2 regions of the Lysinibacillus sp. NPDC098008 genome follow, and region 1 is predicted to be linked to the other one. Evidence: a T-box and tRNA genes for the amino acid it is inferred to sense, from the RefSeq annotation. Region 1 holds a T-box; the other holds one or more tRNA genes.
What was found. A T-box is a leader RNA that pairs with one kind of tRNA and senses whether it is charged. The one in region 1 lies ahead of ACIQVU_RS10205 (valine--tRNA ligase), so its partner is inferred to be a tRNA-Val.
Positions count from the first base shown of each region.

Region 2: it encodes a tRNA-Val, which carries the amino acid that the T-box ahead of ACIQVU_RS10205 (valine--tRNA ligase) is inferred to sense. The anticodon was not compared.

Region 1 covers NZ_JBIWBA010000009.1:53,101-62,233, forward strand. The annotation lists gene ACIQVU_RS10185 (hypothetical protein) at 1-1, shown strand, start outside; gene ACIQVU_RS10190 (bifunctional folylpolyglutamate synthase/dihydrofolate synthase) at 600-1,859, opposite strand; gene ACIQVU_RS10195 (bifunctional folylpolyglutamate synthase/dihydrofolate synthase) at 1,856-3,148, opposite strand; gene ACIQVU_RS10200 (hypothetical protein) at 3,272-3,673, opposite strand; gene ACIQVU_RS10205 (valine--tRNA ligase) at 3,877-6,522, opposite strand; T-box leader at 6,603-6,845, opposite strand; gene ACIQVU_RS10210 (hypothetical protein) at 6,937-7,131, shown strand; gene ACIQVU_RS10215 (valyl-tRNA synthetase) at 7,108-7,758, opposite strand; gene ACIQVU_RS10220 (SRPBCC family protein) at 7,899-8,345, opposite strand; gene purB (adenylosuccinate lyase) at 8,742-9,133, shown strand, end outside.
Region 2 covers NZ_JBIWBA010000041.1:5,349-14,481, forward strand. The annotation lists gene ACIQVU_RS19475 (CdaR family protein) at 1-398, opposite strand, end outside; gene cdaA (diadenylate cyclase CdaA) at 391-1,227, opposite strand; gene ACIQVU_RS19485 (anti-sigma factor family protein) at 1,376-2,002, opposite strand; gene sigW (RNA polymerase sigma factor SigW) at 2,016-2,579, opposite strand; gene rocF (arginase) at 2,711-3,616, opposite strand; tRNA gene ACIQVU_RS19500 (tRNA-Lys) at 3,801-3,873, opposite strand; tRNA gene ACIQVU_RS19505 (tRNA-Gln) at 3,888-3,962, opposite strand; tRNA gene ACIQVU_RS19510 (tRNA-Tyr) at 3,979-4,062, opposite strand; tRNA gene ACIQVU_RS19515 (tRNA-Val) at 4,078-4,153, opposite strand; tRNA gene ACIQVU_RS19520 (tRNA-Glu) at 4,210-4,284, opposite strand; tRNA gene ACIQVU_RS19525 (tRNA-Asn) at 4,399-4,475, opposite strand; gene mbcS (acyl-CoA synthetase MbcS) at 4,748-6,328, shown strand; gene ACIQVU_RS19535 (MGDG synthase family glycosyltransferase) at 6,408-7,538, opposite strand; gene ACIQVU_RS19540 (DedA family protein) at 7,560-8,144, opposite strand; gene ACIQVU_RS19545 (polysaccharide deacetylase family protein) at 8,153-8,836, opposite strand.

The sequences.
Region 1 (9,133 bases):
AAAGAATAAAACAAAAAAGTAGCTCTCAAATCGAGTCGCTACTTTTTCTCTATATATCCAAATGGTACTTTATATTAATCTTTTACTGCTTAAGAAAGGGTTAGATATTCTCTTTATCGAATTTCTTTAACCAACATCGCTATAGGATTGGGAGGATTATGTGTATTGCTAAAATTAAATGTAAAACAGCAATTATTGGCTACTTTTATTGTTCTTATAATATCTATCATTATCGCTATCACAACACCTTGGAATCAATATAAACTACTATTTATGGCTCCCGTTATAGTTTTTTCTGCATTTATTAGTATCTTCATCTCAAAAAAATTTTTTAAACAAGATGATAGGTATTAATCTATAAGAATAAAATATTTAGTACTCATCATAAACATCTTCAAGCCATAATAGCAACACTTCAGATTATGCACAGCCAAAAGAAGCGGCATAGCCAAAGACATATACAGATTTAGATGCATTGGATCAATAGGCATCGAACTAGACTTTAAAACCATTATTGACAATATTCAACCCCAAATTTTCGCAAAAAAAACACAGCCTCTACTCACAATAGGCGCTGTGTTTTTGCTTGTAAACTACTCTTAAGCATCCTCAATCAATAAACGATTACGCACCGCTGTTAATAAATACAATGAGCCTGCTACAATTGTGTGCTCTTTGTTGGTAGATTGCTGCTGTAAAAAGGAAACATAGTCTAGCAAAACTGCTTTCTTTGTCGCATTGGAAAGTGCCATCAATTGTTCGGCAGCCATTGCGCGAGAATTGTCAAAATCAACGAAATAAAAATGGTCGCTAACCTGCTCCAACAATCTTAAAATTTGTTGGACATCTTTATCTGCAAGTATACCAACAACAAAGGTTATGGCTTCATTTGGAAACTCATGCTGAATTGTTTCCACTAATTTCGCTACACTCGCTGGATTATGCGCACCATCTACAATAATAAAGGGTATAATTTCTTCAAAGCGTCCTAAAATAGCGGCATTTTTAATAGCTTGTCGAATAGCTGCTGAGCTCGGTGCTATATTTAAAGTAGCTGCCACTTCTAAAAATGCTGTAATTGCCAATGCCATATTATTTGCCTGATGTGTCCCCTTCATTGTACGTTGAAGGTTGGAAATTTCGTAGAAATGCTTATTATTCCGATAGCATTCCCCATTACTCGTTTGCACGACAGAAAAGTGATATCCTAGCTCAAAAATAGCTGCCTTTTTTTGTATGGCTTCTTGTTCAACAACACGCTTTGCCTCTTCTGGCAATTCCCCAATTATAACTGGTCGTTGTTCTTTAATAATACCTGCTTTATGATGCGCTATACTTGCAAGCGTATCCCCTAAAAACTGTGTATGCTCTAAAGCAATGCTTGGAATAATGGAAACAATTGGTGTCACAACATTGGTGCTATCCAATAAGCCTCCCATCCCCGCTTCAATAAGAGCAATATCAACATTACTATTGCTAAAGTGTAGAAATGCCGCAACTGTTAATAGCTCAAAATCTGTGAGCTTTCCACTAAGACCAGCGCGTTGCATTTGCTGAAAAACCTTATCCATCGCAGCCTGTGAAATCGCTTGCCCATCTACTTGAATTTGGTCATGCACATCGACAATGCACGGTGACATAAATTTACCGACACATAAGCCATGCTCCTTTGCAATTGCTTCAAGAAATGTTAATGTTGACCCTTTTCCGTTTGTACCCGCTAGATGAACGGTTGGCACTAGCTGCTCTGGATTGCCTACTAAGGATAGCGCCTCTTTCATTGCTGTAAGGCCGGGCTTAATCACATCATCGCTGTGAACATGCCAATGCTCTTTATAATAATTTAATTTAGGAATCATTGCTTTACCTCCTGTAGCCACTGACGAACTTCAGCGATAAAGTAAAGAGAACCTGTAATCACAATTATGTCAGTAGGCTGCCTTTTGCGTAATAACATGCTAATCGTGGCTTGCCAATTTTCATTATCGCTTTTCTTCGCATTCGTCGACAGCTGTGCTAAGCTTTTGGCAGACATAGCATTTGGTAAACCAATTTGTGTAAAAGCAATGGAGGCAGCAACGGCATCCATTAATGCAATGCTAGTTGCATGATCTTTATCTGCTAATGCTGCATAGACAAAGTGATAGTGATAGTTTGGATATACCTCTTTCAACGTTTGAATAAGTGCAGTCGTTCCCTCTGAATTATGTGCACCATCTAGTACAATATAGTCTTGCCATTGTTCAAAGCGCCCTGCCCACTGTGCACCTTGCAATGCTTGGCGAATAGCTTGGTCAGTAACCGTAATCGCATTCTTTTCACGCAATGTAAGCATTGCTGTAATCGCAAGGCTTGCATTATCAATCTGATGTGAGCCAGCCATTTTTAATGTGATATCCGTCATTAACTTATTGCCCATTTGATAAGTAAAGCGCTGACCATCTACCCCTTGCAAGCTCGTAGTCACTGTAAAGTCTTGCCCTAAAACAAAGCATGGAGCCTGCTGTTGCATAGCCGTTTCTGTTATGACCGCTAATGCTTCCTGATTGTGAACGCCTACAATAACAGGAATGCCTTCTTTAATAATGCCAGCTTTTTCAGCAGCGACCTTTGCAAATGTATCTCCTAAAAACGCTGTATGCTCCAGTGAAATTGTTGTAATAATAGCAAGAAGCGGTGTGACAACATTTGTTGCATCAAGGCGTCCACCAAGTCCTGCTTCAATCAATGCGATATCAATACCTTCGTCTGCAAAGTATTGGAACATAATAAGTGTAACAACCTCAAAAAAGCTTGGAAAATCACCATTATAGTGTTGCTCTATGATTTGTGCGAGCTTATTAAAATAAGCTAAAAAATGCTGATCTGAAATGGGTTTACCATTAATCGTTATCCGTTCATTTACACGTTCTAGATGTGGCGATGTAAATGCGCCTACTTTGTAATTGGCATGTTGTAGCATTTCTCTTAATGCGTTTACCGTTGAGCCCTTTCCGTTAGAGCCAGCTACATGAATAATGCGTAGCTTGTTGTGAGGGTTATCTAAAAGCGCTAGCACCTCTCGCATAAGGACAAGCGGTGCACGTTTATGGTCAACTGCTTTTAATGAAAAAATAAATTTAGTACATTCATCCATTGTATTAAACAACAAAAACACTTCCTTTTCATGCAATATCTCTATTTTAGTACAAGTAACGTTGAATAACAGCGATTTCAATAGAAAAAACACACAGATAGGTGTGAACCTTTCTGTGTGTTTAACTATTTTTGTTTAATTCATTAGCTGGCGCGTTCCCAATAAAGCACCCATATTATCTAAAATAATTTTGGCGTCATTATTTAAAAGTGGCAATACATCTGAACGTTGCACTAATTCAAAGGAATTTTTTAATGTTCTTTTAAGCATAGAAATATCAAAGTTCGAACAATATTCATTAATTTTATGAATGGTTAATAAATCCGTACGTGATAATTTCGTTTCTTCTTTTTGCTCGCTATTGCTTGCTAGTATATGTTTGATCAATACACGACCACTCGTATTCAATAATCGGTAATACTTTGCTTCTGATAATTTTAAAAGATTTGTTTCGATTAGTACCCTTGCACTAACAAAATCAAGATCGTCACAAGCTCTATTCACCTTTGTAATAATTGTTGCAATATTCCCTGTCATCTACAACACCTCCATTTAATGGGATATTTACTATTTTCGCCAACAAAACATTAGTCTTTGCTTCCTAATTTATATAAAGCGACACTCATCTATACTACTAATTATCCTTGATTTTACTATATACTTTTACCTAACACAACATATATCTTTCGTTGCATAAAATAAAAAAAGATGGATGACTTTATTGCCATCCACCGATTTTTTTACATATTTTTCAGTTCCTCTAAGCGTTTCAAGACAACGGCATGCTTGCTCTCATAATCTGCTAATTTTTCACGCTCTGCGTTTACTAATGCTTCAGGTGCTTTAGCAACAAATTTCTCATTAGATAGCTTACCTGTTACAAGTTTTACTTCTTTTGCCCATTTCTCTAGCTCTTTTTCAAGACGAGCAATTTCTTCCTCTAGGTTAATAAGCCCAACAAGCGGTAAGAAAACTTGTGCGCCTGTAACAACTGCTGTCATTGATTGACCTGGAGCCTCTAAGTTCTCACCAATTGTTAATGTTTCAGGGTTACAGAATTTTTCTAAATAGGCTTTATTTGTTTCAAGCACTGCCACTGTTGTAGCATCTTTTGCTGAAATAAACAATGGTACTTTTTTGCTCATTGGTGTATTCACTTCCGCACGAATATTACGTACCGAACGTATAATATCCATTAGAAGCTTCATATTATCTGCTTCTTCAGCAAAATGAAGGTCTGTGCGTACTGTTGGCCATGCAGCTACTGTAATTGATTCACCATCGTGTGGTAAGTGCTGCCAGATTTCTTCTGTAATGAAAGGCATAAATGGATGTAATAGACGCATTGTTTGATCAAGTACGTAAGCTAAAATAGAACGCGTTGTCTTTTTCGCTGCTTCATCCTCACCATATAGCGGTAATTTTGCCATTTCAATATACCAAGAACAGAAATCATCCCAAATGAAATTGTAAAGCTCACGGCCTACTTCACCAAATTCATAACGCTCTGCAAGTGATGTTACGCGTTCAATTGTTTCGTTTAAACGTGTTAAAATCCATTTGTCAGCGACTGATTTTTCACCTGTTAGGTCAATGTCATCATATGTCATACCGTCCATATTCATTAGCGCAAAACGTGATGCATTCCAAATCTTATTGGCAAAATTCCATATGGACTCTACCTTTTCTGTTGTATAACGTAAATCTTGACCTGGAGAAGAGCCTGTTGCTAGGAAATAACGCAATGAGTCTGCACCATATTGTTCAATAACATCCATTGGATCGACACCATTGCCAAGTGATTTACTCATTTTACGTCCTTCACCATCACGTACTAAACCGTGAATTAACACATCTTTAAATGGTCGTTGTCCTGTAAATTCAATGCCTTGGAAAATCATACGCGATACCCAGAAGAAAATAATATCATAGCCAGTTACGAGCGTATTTGTCGGGTAGTAGCGTTTGTATTCTGCATTTGCTTCATCTGGCCAGCCCATTGTAGAAAATGGCCATAGCGCAGAAGAGAACCATGTATCCAGTACATCTTCATCTTGTGTCCAATTTTCGCTGTCTGCTGGTGCTTCTTTGCCAACGTAAATTTCACCTGTTTCATTATGATACCAAGCTGGAATTTGATGGCCCCACCATAATTGGCGAGAGATACACCAGTCGCGAATATTTTCCATCCAGCGAGAATATGTGTTTTCAAAACGAGCTGGTACAAAGTTTACTTTCCCTGCTTCATTCTTTTGTAATTCTAGTGAAGCATCTGCAAGTGGCTGCATTTTTACAAACCATTGTGCTGATAAATATGGCTCTACAACAGCACCTGAACGCTCTGAATGACCAACAGAGTGCATATGCTCTTCAATTTTAAATAACACGCCAGCCTCTTGTAAATCAGCTACGATTTGCTTACGACATTCAAAACGATCCATACCTTGATATTTACCAGCTAGCTCATTCATTGTGCCATCTTCATTCATCACAAGAATGCGCTCTAAATTATGACGATTCCCTACTTCAAAGTCGTTTGGATCATGCGCTGGTGTCATTTTTACAACACCTGTACCAAAATCTTTATCTACGTAGTCATCGGCTACAATTGGAATTTCACGTCCTACAATTGGTAAAATAACAGTTTTGCCAATTAAATGTTGGTAGCGCTCATCATCTGGGTGCACAGCTACGCCTGAGTCACCAAGCATTGTTTCTGGACGTGTTGTCGCAACTTCCACATGACCTGAACCATCAGCTAGTGGATATTTCATATGATAAAATGCACCTTGCACATCCTGATAAATTACTTCAATATCAGATAATGCTGTTTTCGCCGCAGGATCCCAGTTAATAATACGTTCACCACGATAAATTAAGCCTTTTTCATATAATTGTACAAAAACAGTTTTAACAGCATCTGATAGCCCTTTATCAAGGGTAAAGCGTTCACGTGTATAATCTAAGCCAAGACCAAGCTTTGCCCATTGATCACGAATATGTCCAGCATATTCTTCTTTCCATTCCCATGTTTTTTCGAGGAATTTTTCACGTCCTAAATCATAACGTGTAATATTATCCTCACGTAGCTTTGCTTCTACTTTTGCTTGTGTTGCTATACCTGCATGGTCCATCCCTGGTAACCATAGTGCATCGTATCCTTGCATACGCTTCATGCGGATAATGATATCTTGTAAGGTTGTATCCCAAGCATGACCAAGATGTAGTTTACCTGTTACATTTGGTGGTGGAATAACGATGGAATAAGGCTTTTTGCCACTTTCAGGCTGTGCCTCAAAAAATTTACCTTGTAGCCACCATTCATAGCGTCCAGCCTCAATGGACTGTGGGTCATACTTCGTTGGCATTGAAATGTTTTCTGTCATCTTGACTCCTCCTATTGTTTGAAAACTATTGGTAAAGAAATGCTGTTCATTTTTTACCCAATAAAAAAACTCCTGTCGTCTAAAAGGACGAAGGAGTTTTAGTTCGCGGTACCACCTTTAATTCCAGCAGTGGTTAAGAATTTTTCTTAGCCTACCCTACTGGCTCTTAATTCGGTAACGGTGTTTAACCGGCTTTAACTACTATTAGTTCACTAAAGCTGCTCAAGGGCTACCTTCAATTTCGTACAAATGGAAATTTCCCAGCTACCATTTCCTCTCTTAAAATGTACAACAAATTTACTCTTCCCTATCATTGCATCCATATTGAATTTTCCTTATTGTACCGCAAAATCGTGTTGTCTTTCAAGTGATTTCATTGTTTTTAGGAACTGTGAAAAGGAAGTGAATCATTAAATGCGTCGACGTAAATATAACCCTTGGCTTTTACCACCATGGCTACGACAAATTCGTTTCTATTGTCGAACGATTATCGTACCGCTTTGTGCTTTTCAATTTATCCGTGTTATTATTGTGCCAACATCTGGCGATCTTATTTTTTTACTAGTTTTGCTGCTGCTTTGCTACTTACTTTTGAAAGATATCATTTGAAACACGGACTTTTAGCGGTGTATATTCCTCCGTTAAATCCCAAATCATTGAAGGTACTTCATGCCAAGAGCTCGACTCACGTACAACAATATGGCTTGAGGATTCTCTCAGCGTCACTTTTTGATCTGTTGTTGTCGTTATCTCTTGGTGTGAAGCTGCTACAGCAGTATGCTGCTTTACTGGCACACTTTCTGCTACAATGGCAACTGACTGTTCTTCCTCCGCAACGCTTACAGGCACTTTTTCTACAATAGGTTCTAGTTCATTAAAGACACTTGTTACTGTCCACTCCAGTTGACACATTTGGTTTGTTAAACTAGGGCGAATATCTTTAATCATTAAATCTTTTACATCTGATTCTTTTGGCAAATCGATATGCAAAGGTACGGCATATTCAAAATAGCCCGTATCCCCTTGAATATCAAGCGCATCAATAGCGATAATATCCTCTTGCTCCATATAAGCCTGCATATCCTGAAAATCAAAGCGTACATGTGCAGTAATATGGTAAATACCCATCAGTCGAAGCGAGTCCTCTAATTGCATTGTCTGCCACTGTGGTTTAATTTGCACAGCTGCTATTTCTGTTGGGCAACCATAGCCAGGAAAACAAAATGTTTCACACATCTTCCAAGTTTTGTGTTCGATAATAATCCCTCCCCTTGCATCATATGACTATGCAAAGGATAGTATGCGAGAAGGCTCACAAAGAAATGGCATACTAGAATTGCTCTCTAGCATGCCATTTTTACTGTTACGTATGTTGATTAAACATTCACTAATTTAATTTTATTTGCTACACGATCTGTTAGCATTTGTGTAGCTTTTGGTACGATAGGTTTGAAAATTGGGTTTAAAACAGGACCCGCTAATCCGCCTGCTGTTACTTCTAAAAAGCCTGTCATTTTTGTGTTTTCAGCATCTAAGCTTTCTGCAAGGAAATAACCATTTCCTGAAAAGTTATCAGAAATACCTTTCAATTCAAAAGTTACTTTTGTTGGCGCTACCCATTCTAAAATCGTAATCTCTACCTCTACTGTTTTTTTCAAAACACCAACATTACCTTTAAAAGTCCATGTAGAGTGCTTATCATCAATCATTTTATGTGCGTTATAGCCTGGGACAAGCTTTGCCCATTTTTCCATATCGCTAACGAAATCCCATACATGTTCAATTCCTACAGGTACTTCGACCGTATGTGTGCCTGTTGCCATATCATTTCACTACTTTCTATTATGAATAGCTTTATTATAAACGATTTTGCCCGTAATTTGACTATGCTGAAAGATATAATTTTGACAAAAAACAGTCCTTTTTCCAATCCGCAGAAGCTCCCCTTTAGAAAAGAGTCTGCACAATTTTTGTTACCCTCCTCTTTATGGAAGTCCTTTTGTCATTATCTCCTACGAATAAACCATCATTAATTAAGAATTAACGTTATTAAATTTGCACTAAATAACTATACTTTCTTCCTATTTAAAATGCTTAATCAAATTAAGAGAAAAATTCGAAAATTTTAAAATTATTCTTGATAAAAACAGAGTAAACCAGTATACTTTGTTTCATAATAAACTTTAGTGAAATAGTTGGTTTTAAAAGGAGATAATAAAATGCCCTCACATGTAATTGATATGATAATGTTGAAAAACAACTTCGGTACAGAGGAAATGCGCAATGTTTGGTCTGATGAAAATAGATTACAAAAGCATCTAGCTGTAGAAATTGCTTTAGCACAGGCAGAAGGTGAGCTTGGTGTTATTCCCCAAGAAGCAGCTGAGGAAATTGTCAAACAAGCAAGTCAAGCACATTTCGATCTCGAACAGCTTGCTGCAAATATGGCGAAGCTCAAACACTCACTAATGCCAACCATTAAGGCTATTCAAGAAATTAGTGGCGAGCATGGCGAATTTGTTCATTATGGTGCTACAACACAAGATATTGTGGATACAGGCACTATCCTACAACTTAAAGAAGCACATCAAATTATTCGACGTGATGTATT
Region 2 (9,133 bases), on a different contig from region 1:
GTTACTTTTTCCTCAATATTGACACGTACTGTTTCAGGGTCTAATGTGACATCTAGCTTTTCTGAAATATTTTCATACTGTAGATTTACATCATGTTCTCCCATTAATAAGTTACTTAAATCAACAAACACCGAAAAATCCTTTGATGCCTTTGTTTTAAGCACCAATGCCATTGGACCTTCTATCGTAACATCTACCGTTTCAGGCAAGCCTGTGATAATAAAGTTTTCATTATCATAATAAACATCTACTGGCACATCATGAATGACATCTTTCTGTTCATTCGATGTTGTTTTATTTATTGGAGATAGCTCAGTACGAACTGAGAAAAAAAGCAAAAATGCCAAAAATAGCGCGATAATTCTTAATACCCAAGGGCTATCCATCATTTTATCCATTCTTTTTCCCCCTCCAAGTCAACTTAGAGGCTGCATTTGATTCCTGTGCTGATCCGAACCACATTTTGCGTAGCAATGTTTCGAATTCCTCTAGAGAAAGATTGCGGTGGAGATTACCATTTAACGTAATACTGATTGCACCTGTTTCCTCTGATACAACAATTGTAATCGCATCTGTCACTTCACTTAAGCCAAGGGCAGCACGGTGGCGTGTTCCTAGCTCTTTTGAAATAAACGGACTTTCAGAAAGCGGTAAATAACAGGCTGCTGCTGTAATTTTATCTCTTTGCATAACCACTGCTCCATCATGTAGCGGTGTATTTGGTATAAAGATATTGATAAGCAACTCTGATGAAATTTCAGCATTTAGTCCTATACCTGTTTCAATATATTCATTTAGGCCCGTTTCCTTTTCAATAGAAATTAACGCACCTATTCGACGTTTGGCCATATAGCTAACAGATTTTTTCATAGCCTCAATAAGCCTTGTCTGTTCCTCCTCTACTTGACTAGAAGAGCGCTGGAATAGCTTCCCTCGACCAATCTGCTCAAGCCCACGCCTAATTTCAGGTTGGAATATAATAATAATCGCTAGGAAACCATACTCAATTACTTGTTGTAGCATCCAACCAAGCGTTTGTAACCCTAAAAGGTCTGTTGCGATGCGCGCAATAATAATGACGAAAATCCCTTTTAGTAATTGAACAGCCTTCGTACCTTTAATGAGGGTTAAGACTTTATAGACAACGTACCAAACAAGCAGTACATCAATGAAGTTAATAGCAATATTCACAGGCGTTAAATCTGTGAAATATTCGATAATTTGCATGTGGCATCCCCCACTTTTCATTACGAATCCATACACATTTAAGTATATCACATTCTTAACAATGTAACTTTTTTCAAATAAAAAGTCTACTCAAAAGAGTAGACTTTTCAGCCTCTCACGTGCACTATTGTTTAGGACGTATAGAGTGTTATTTAGTTTCGTCTTTGTCATCAAATGTCATGGCTGATTTTACAGAGTTTTTAATCTTATACCATAACCATTCAAACACTTCATCAATTTCTTCAATTTTACCTGAAACGACTGCTGAAGATGCCATATATTGCCCGTTAATTACTGTGACGTCACCATCAACTTCACCTTCAATAATCAAATCGCCATTTTTCACAACAATATCGCCCTTCACCACTTCTCCTTCAGGCACAATTACCGTTTGACCATCCACTACTAAATTTGGTTGCTTGGTCACAGAGAAGTTTTGATCATCCATAAAGCTACCAAGCAATGTAGCGCTCATGAATAAGCAAAATACTGCTGCTGCCACAAAGAATGGATGCCGGCGTATCCATTTTTGTATACCTACTCGACTTTTTGGTTTTGGTAAGCGAGCCATCACTGCTGTTTCAAAACCGGGAGGCGCTGTAATGTGGGAAGCACTTTTCACAAAGGCGATTGTTTCACTTAATTCTTGCATCATTTGTTTACAATCATTACATGTATGCAAGTGCTCCTTCAGCTCTTGCTCATGCTCACGACTAATGTCACCGTCTAAATAATCATGCATATATTCTATAATATGCTCTGGACAAGTATTCATGACGCTCCCCCTCCTACAGATTGTTTAATTGTTTACGTAATGCCTCACGTCCGCGATGAATTCTTGTTTTCACCGTGCCAAGCGGCATATCCAAAATCTCGCTAATTTCTTGTAACGATAACTCTTCTATATATTTCAATACGATAACTGAACGATATTTATCCGGCAAACGTCCAATCTCATATTGAATGCGATCTTGTAGCTCCATCTGCTCTAACTGTTCCTCTGGTAGCTGGTCGTCTGCTGCAATTTGTGAATACATATCAAGCCCTTCTGTACCAGCTACTTCCGCATCTAAATAATAATCTGGCTTCTTTTTACGAATACGGTCTATACAAAGGTTTGTCGCTATGCGATAAAGCCACGTAGAAAATTTTCTTTTCTGATCAAAAGTATGCAGGTTCATATAAGCACGAACAAAGGCTTCTTGAGCAATATCCTCAGATTCCTGCTTGTTGCCTAACATTCGATAGCATACTTGGTACAGTTTGTGCTGATAGAGACTCACAATATCGGCAAATGCGTTTTGATCGCCTTTAAGCACTTGTTTTATTCTCTTATTTACTAACGCATCCATTGTGTTGACTTCTCCACCTTTACAACTGTCTTATACTATACGAACCATCAATAAGAAAAGTTTCGTTTTTTTTATTATAGCAAAAGATTTTTATGCAATGTGGCAATAGGCAATTTTTTGTCAAATATTATTTAAACCAGTGTTTCTCCAAATAAAGAACCCATTAATGCAACAGCAACATTTGCAGTTGTATTCTTTTCATCTAAAATTGGATTCACTTCTACAAACTCAGCTGACGTTAACATGCCTGATTCCTGTAGCATTTCCATTGCTAAATGACTTTCACGGTACGTAATTCCTCCAGGAACAGGTGTACCAACTCCTGGTGTATAAAGTGGGTCTAAACCATCTAAATCAAGTGATAAGTGTAAGCCATCTACATTGCGCTCTTTTAAATAAGCAAGCGCATCTTCCATAACACGCGTCATACCAAGTCGATCAATCTCATGCATTGTATACACTTTAATGCCTTGCTGACGAATCAATTCTCGCTCACCAGGGTCTACTGAGCGTGCTCCAATGATAATAACATTCTCTGGCTTAATTTTTGGTGCATGGTTACGAATTTGTACTAAACGTTCATGTCCTAATCCAATGCTTACCGCTAATGGCATACCATGAATATTACCAGAAGGCGTTGTTTCAGGTGTGTTTAAGTCTGCATGTGCATCAAACCAAATAACACCTAGATTATTATAATGTTCACCTAGTCCCGCTAGTGTGCCAATTGCAATGCTATGATCCCCGCCAAAAACAAGTGGGAATTTTTTCTCCTCTATTACTTCATGTACGCTATTAGCTAAAGCAGTACTTACTTCTACTACTTCCTCTAAGTTCAATAATTTTTCATCAACAACAGCATCTGCATGTTTGTGACTTACACGAATATCCCCTTGGTCATGCACCTCATGTCCAATAGCCTTTAAACGATCTACAATACCTGCATAGCGAATAGCGCTTGGCCCCATATCCACACCTCGTCGCGTTTGGCCATAATCTGATGGTACACCGATAATAGAAATATTTAGTTTATTCATGTTTTTATACCCCCTAAAAGTTATAAGATCATTGTAAACCCTAGACATCACTTGGCTCAACTTAACATAAATATGCATATTTATTCAAATTGAAATAGCATAAAAAAATCTCCTACCGTTATTAGTAAGAGATTAGTTATCTGTAGTTAATATAACACTTTTTAATATTGTTTATTCAAAAAAGTGAGCCATGAAGGACTCGAACCTTCGACCCTCTGATTAAAAGTCAGATGCTCTACCAACTGAGCTAATGGCTCATAAAAGAAAAAAATGGCTGGGGTACTAGGATTCGAACCTAGGCATGACGGAATCAAAATCCGTTGCCTTACCGCTTGGCTATACCCCAATCATTTATAAAAAACTGGTGGAGGGGGACGGATTCGAACCGCCGAACCCTAAGGAGCGGATTTACAGTCCGCCGCGTTTAGCCACTTCGCTACCCCTCCGAAATAACACAATAATGGTGGAGGATGACGGGCTCGAACCGCCGACCCCCTGCTTGTAAGGCAGGTGCTCTCCCAGCTGAGCTAATCCTCCATAGAAACAAGTGTTATATTACAGTTTATTTTCTTTTAAAGCCTGTACATTATAAATGGTGACCCCTACGGGATTCGAACCCGTGTTACCGCCGTGAAAGGGCGGTGTCTTAACCACTTGACCAAGGGGCCAAAATATTAAGTCTTAAACAAGACAAGAACTATAATAACATTACTTTTTAATTACCGCAAGACTTTTTTATAATTTTTTTATGTATAAATATATTTTAAAAAAGAGCAAAAAAATGGCTCCGAAGGCAGGACTCGAACCTGCGACAACCTGATTAACAGTCAGGTGCTACTACCAACTGAGCTACTTCGGAACAATAATGATATTCACTTTAGTATTGTAAAGCTCTTAAGTACATTTATTATTATAGCAACGATTATTAATAATGCAAGACATTTTGCAGATTTTTTTACGTTTTACAGTTAGAATGTTTTACCTCTCACCTCGAAATGTATAATAGTTCTCTATTAAAACTAATATTTCTATTTTGCATACCATATATTGTTGCTGTATATTATTGTAATTGTTAAAATAAAAATAGTTTTAGGAATTTTCTATTAAATTTCTTTAAGGGGGAATGTTTATATGGTAACTACAAACGATTTAATTGCACCTGAATTTTATAATATCACGGAGGAATTAGAAAAATTTTCTCAGGATAATGATCGCCAAGCCATTCGTTGGATAAATGCACAGCAGGAAAGACGAACAGTTTCTTATGCAGAGCTTATTCAAAAAATGAACCAGTATGCGAATGCTTTTACAAAACAAGGGCTTCAAAAGGGTGATCGTGTATTAGTGATTACCCCCCGCCTTCCAGAAGCATATTTTGTTTTTCTTGGCTGCTTAAAGGCTGGTATTGTCCCTATTTCGTGCTCAGAAATGCTACGTGCAAGTGATTTAGAATATCGTATGGAACATTCATCTGCTAGTGCAGTTATTGCCTATGGAGCCTTTACTGGCGAGGTTGATCGAATTACCTCTACCGTAGGAGCATTAAAAAATAAATTAGTTATTGGTACAGCAGTCGGCGATTGGGTATCTTTAGATGAATTAGCGAATACACAACCAACTACATTTACAGCTGTTACAACTAAGCGTGATGATATGGCATTCCTTTCCTATACTTCTGGTACGACAGGTAAGCCTAAAGGTGTTGTTCATTCACATGGCTGGGGTTATGCACATATTCGAACGGCTGCCTCACAATGGCTTTGTGTACGGGAAGGTGATTTAGTATGGGCAACAGCAGCTCCAGGCTGGCAAAAATGGATTTGGAGCCCGTTTTTATCAACGATAATGCTTGGTGCTACTGCATTCGTCTATCATGGCGGTTTCGATGCAAAAACATACCTTCAGCTTATTCAAGATGAAAAAATCAATGTCCTATGCTGTACACCGACTGAATATCGTATTATGGCAAAGCTTGATAATTTACAAGATTATAATCTATCCTCTCTTCGTAGCGCTGTTTCTGCTGGTGAACCATTAAATCGTCCAGTTATTGAAACATTTTTAAAGCATTTTGCTCTAAAAGTACGGGATGGCTATGGGCAAACTGAAAATACATTATTAATTGGCACACTCGAAAATACTGAATTACGCCCTGGCTCAATGGGTGTTCCAACTCCGGGTAATATTGTACGTATTATCGACCATGAGGGCAATGAAGCACCTGTTGGCGAAGTTGGTGATATTGCTATACACAAATCTTCACCAGCCCTATTCAAAGAATATTATCGAGAACCTGAGCGCACACAGGCTGCTTTCCGTGGTGAATGGTATATTACAGGAGATCAGGCAAAACGTGATGAGGATGGTTACTTCTGGTTTGAAGGACGTGGAGATGACATTATTATTTCATCTGGTTATACAATTGGACCATTTGAGGTAGAGGATGCATTAAATAAGCATGAGGCTGTCCAAGAATGTGCGGTAGTCGCTGCGCCAGATGAAATTAGAGGACATATTGTCAAAGCCTTTATTATCCTACGAGATGGCTTTAAAGAGCGTGATGAGGAAGCATTAATCAAAGAGCTTCAAGAGCATGTAAAAGCTTTAACAGCACCATATAAATATCCTCGTAGCATTGTCTTTATTGACGAATTACCAAAAACAACGTCTGGCAAAATCCGCCGTGTTGAGCTACGAGCAGCAACTGTTTAAAAGGATTTTTCAAAGGTTGTAATAAGAGGGCTGCTGGAATAGTCAGGTATTAACTGGCTTTTCCACAGTCCTTTTTTACTTAAGCAGGACACATCGCACCTGTGACAAGTTGCTTTTTAAGCATCCATTGCATAAATGCTTCCCATTCCTCAGCCGTTTTTAGCTGTAAATTATTGAAATAGCTAGCTATTTGTTGTCTATAGTGGGACATCGCTTCTTCATTTAACAACAGCTGCTCAAGTTGGTGGTGGAGGCTTTCATGTTTATTAAGCGTGTAGGCTAAACCCTTCTCTGTTAAATATCGCAAATTATGCTCTTCTTGCCCTGGTAAAACCGAATGAACAAAAATAGGTAGCCTCTTATGTAACACCTCGCTAATTGTTACACCACCTGGCTTTGTTATAATAGCATCCATTTGATCATACAAACAATTCATTTCTGTGCGTGATTCAATATAAGGTAATGGCGTAATATTTGGTAATTTCCAAGCAATAATTTTTTGATACAGCTTATTATTTTTACCGCAGAGAATATGGTAATGAAAGTGCTCACTCTGTTTAAGTTGTTCATATAAATTAGTACAATCCAATAAACCAGAATTGCCACCAGCAATTAAGATATTGCGTGCAAAATTATGAAGCCTTGTTGTACATAACATTTCCTTATGAACAGGAATACCCGTTACAAATATGGCGGATTCATCTACACCTCGTCTAATTAAAGCTTCCTTCATTTCTTTCATTGGCACAAAATGATAGTCAATCGCAGTAATTCCCCAAAGCTGATTCATAAAAAAATCGGTATAAACATTGACAACCGGGATACTGCAGCGACCACTTTGCTTAAGCTTACTCATTAAATAGGATGGCGCACTTTGTGTACAAAAAATAATATCAGGCTTTTCTTGTTCTAATAAACGCGCTAAATGCTTCAATAATAGTTCATATAATTTAAAGCTTTGCTCTATATCTTTTGGTGTATCAAACACTTTTTTATAAAACTTCGTATATAGTAAAGGCGCATATTGAATCCATGATAAATAGCTTTGTGATATTATCTTTTCTACAAAAGGATTTGTATAATGCAATAAATCTACCTTTTTTACTTCAATATCTTTATTATGCTGTGTAATAAAGTCCATTAATGCATCTGCTACTTGATGATGCCCTGTTTGGATCGTTAAAAAAGGTAGAAACAATGCCTTACTCATGTAAACCCCTCCTCACACTTTTCACTTAAAGCGTAGTCCTTTTCTTTTTTTCCACAAAAAATAACTAATAAACACAATAGCGATACCTATTCCTATATACGGCGCTATCTCAGGTCCAATATGAAACACAGAGCCTAAAATGCGTCCTGCTAATAAAAAGGGAACAGCCCAAACTAGTGTTGCTAAAAAGGCATAAAGTAAGTAATTTTTAAATGGCACTCTACTAAGACCTGCCACGTATGGGCTTAACTGTCGTACACCCGGAATAAAAATTCCCACTACTACTGTACGAAGGGCATTACGATTATAGCCCTTACTAACTGTTGCTAAATTTCGCTCCGTCAAGCCGATAAATTTTCCAAAGCGCCTCATAAACGGATACCCCAACCAACGTCCAATTGCATATGCCACTAACAGCCCTGCATAAACACCAATAAAGATGCTTACAATAGACAAACCTAAAGACAAACGATGATAGCCTACAAATAATCCGACTAAAAAAATTAATGATTCCTCAGGTGCTGGAATGCCTACAATACCAAAAAATAGCGCTACAATAATAAGTACATAACCATAAGTTTCAAGCAGCTTGACTACTTCATCCATAACAACACCTACCTTAATGTGACAAACTTTGCTGTATGGGCATGCTTGCGCAAATAACCTTCTAAATGCTTCAGCATATACTTTGGCGCATCCTCATCTGCTCCTAATGTTTGCCCATTATCATGTAATAAAAAGATGCCCCCTGCTTTTGTTGCTTCTACTAGATCAGCCTCTAATGTATGCTGAATATGTGCAATCCGCCAATCTGTAAAGTGTCGTGTCCATAGTACAATGCGATATGGCTTTGTCAGCAGTGGTACACAAGCATTCAAATGTCCCCATGGTGGACGATATAAGGTTGGTCGCTTCCCTGTAATCTGTTCAATCACATGTGCACATTGCTCAATCTCTCTTTTTACTTTATATGGTGGCATTACCCAGTTTGACGTATGTTTATAATGATGGATACCAATAGCATGCCCTTCCTTATACATCCTCTTGATAATAGCTGGATATGCCTGTGCATGCTCACCAACTACAAAAAAGGTCACCTGTATATCAAATTCCTTTAGTAAATCCAATAGCTGTGGTGTATAGATTGGATGTGGCCCATCATCAAATGTTAATGCCACTCCTTTCTTACAACTAGTTTGCACTAGCGCTGTTTTTTTATAGATAGCTGTCGCTGCTATCGAGTAGGATAGCCATCCGCCTACGGTAAACAATACTGTTTTTGCTAAACCCTTTTTCAATTAATTTCCTCCCTAATAGTTATTATTACCCGTTATGTCATACCTGCCAAGTACCTGTATTTAATTTTTTATTATTAATACGTCTAAGAATTAGAAAAAGTTGCAAATTTATTACATCTTAAAGGTTAGTTTTTTTACTTTTTTCGGGATGAGATCCTAAATTTTAAATAATAACTAATATAAGCTGCGATCTGAGCCTATGGAAAGCGAATGCTAAAATAGAAGGTTCTTATAAATGTCTGGCATTCTACTCGTCTAATGGAAATCAAATATATGTGGCTAAATGAGCATTTATAA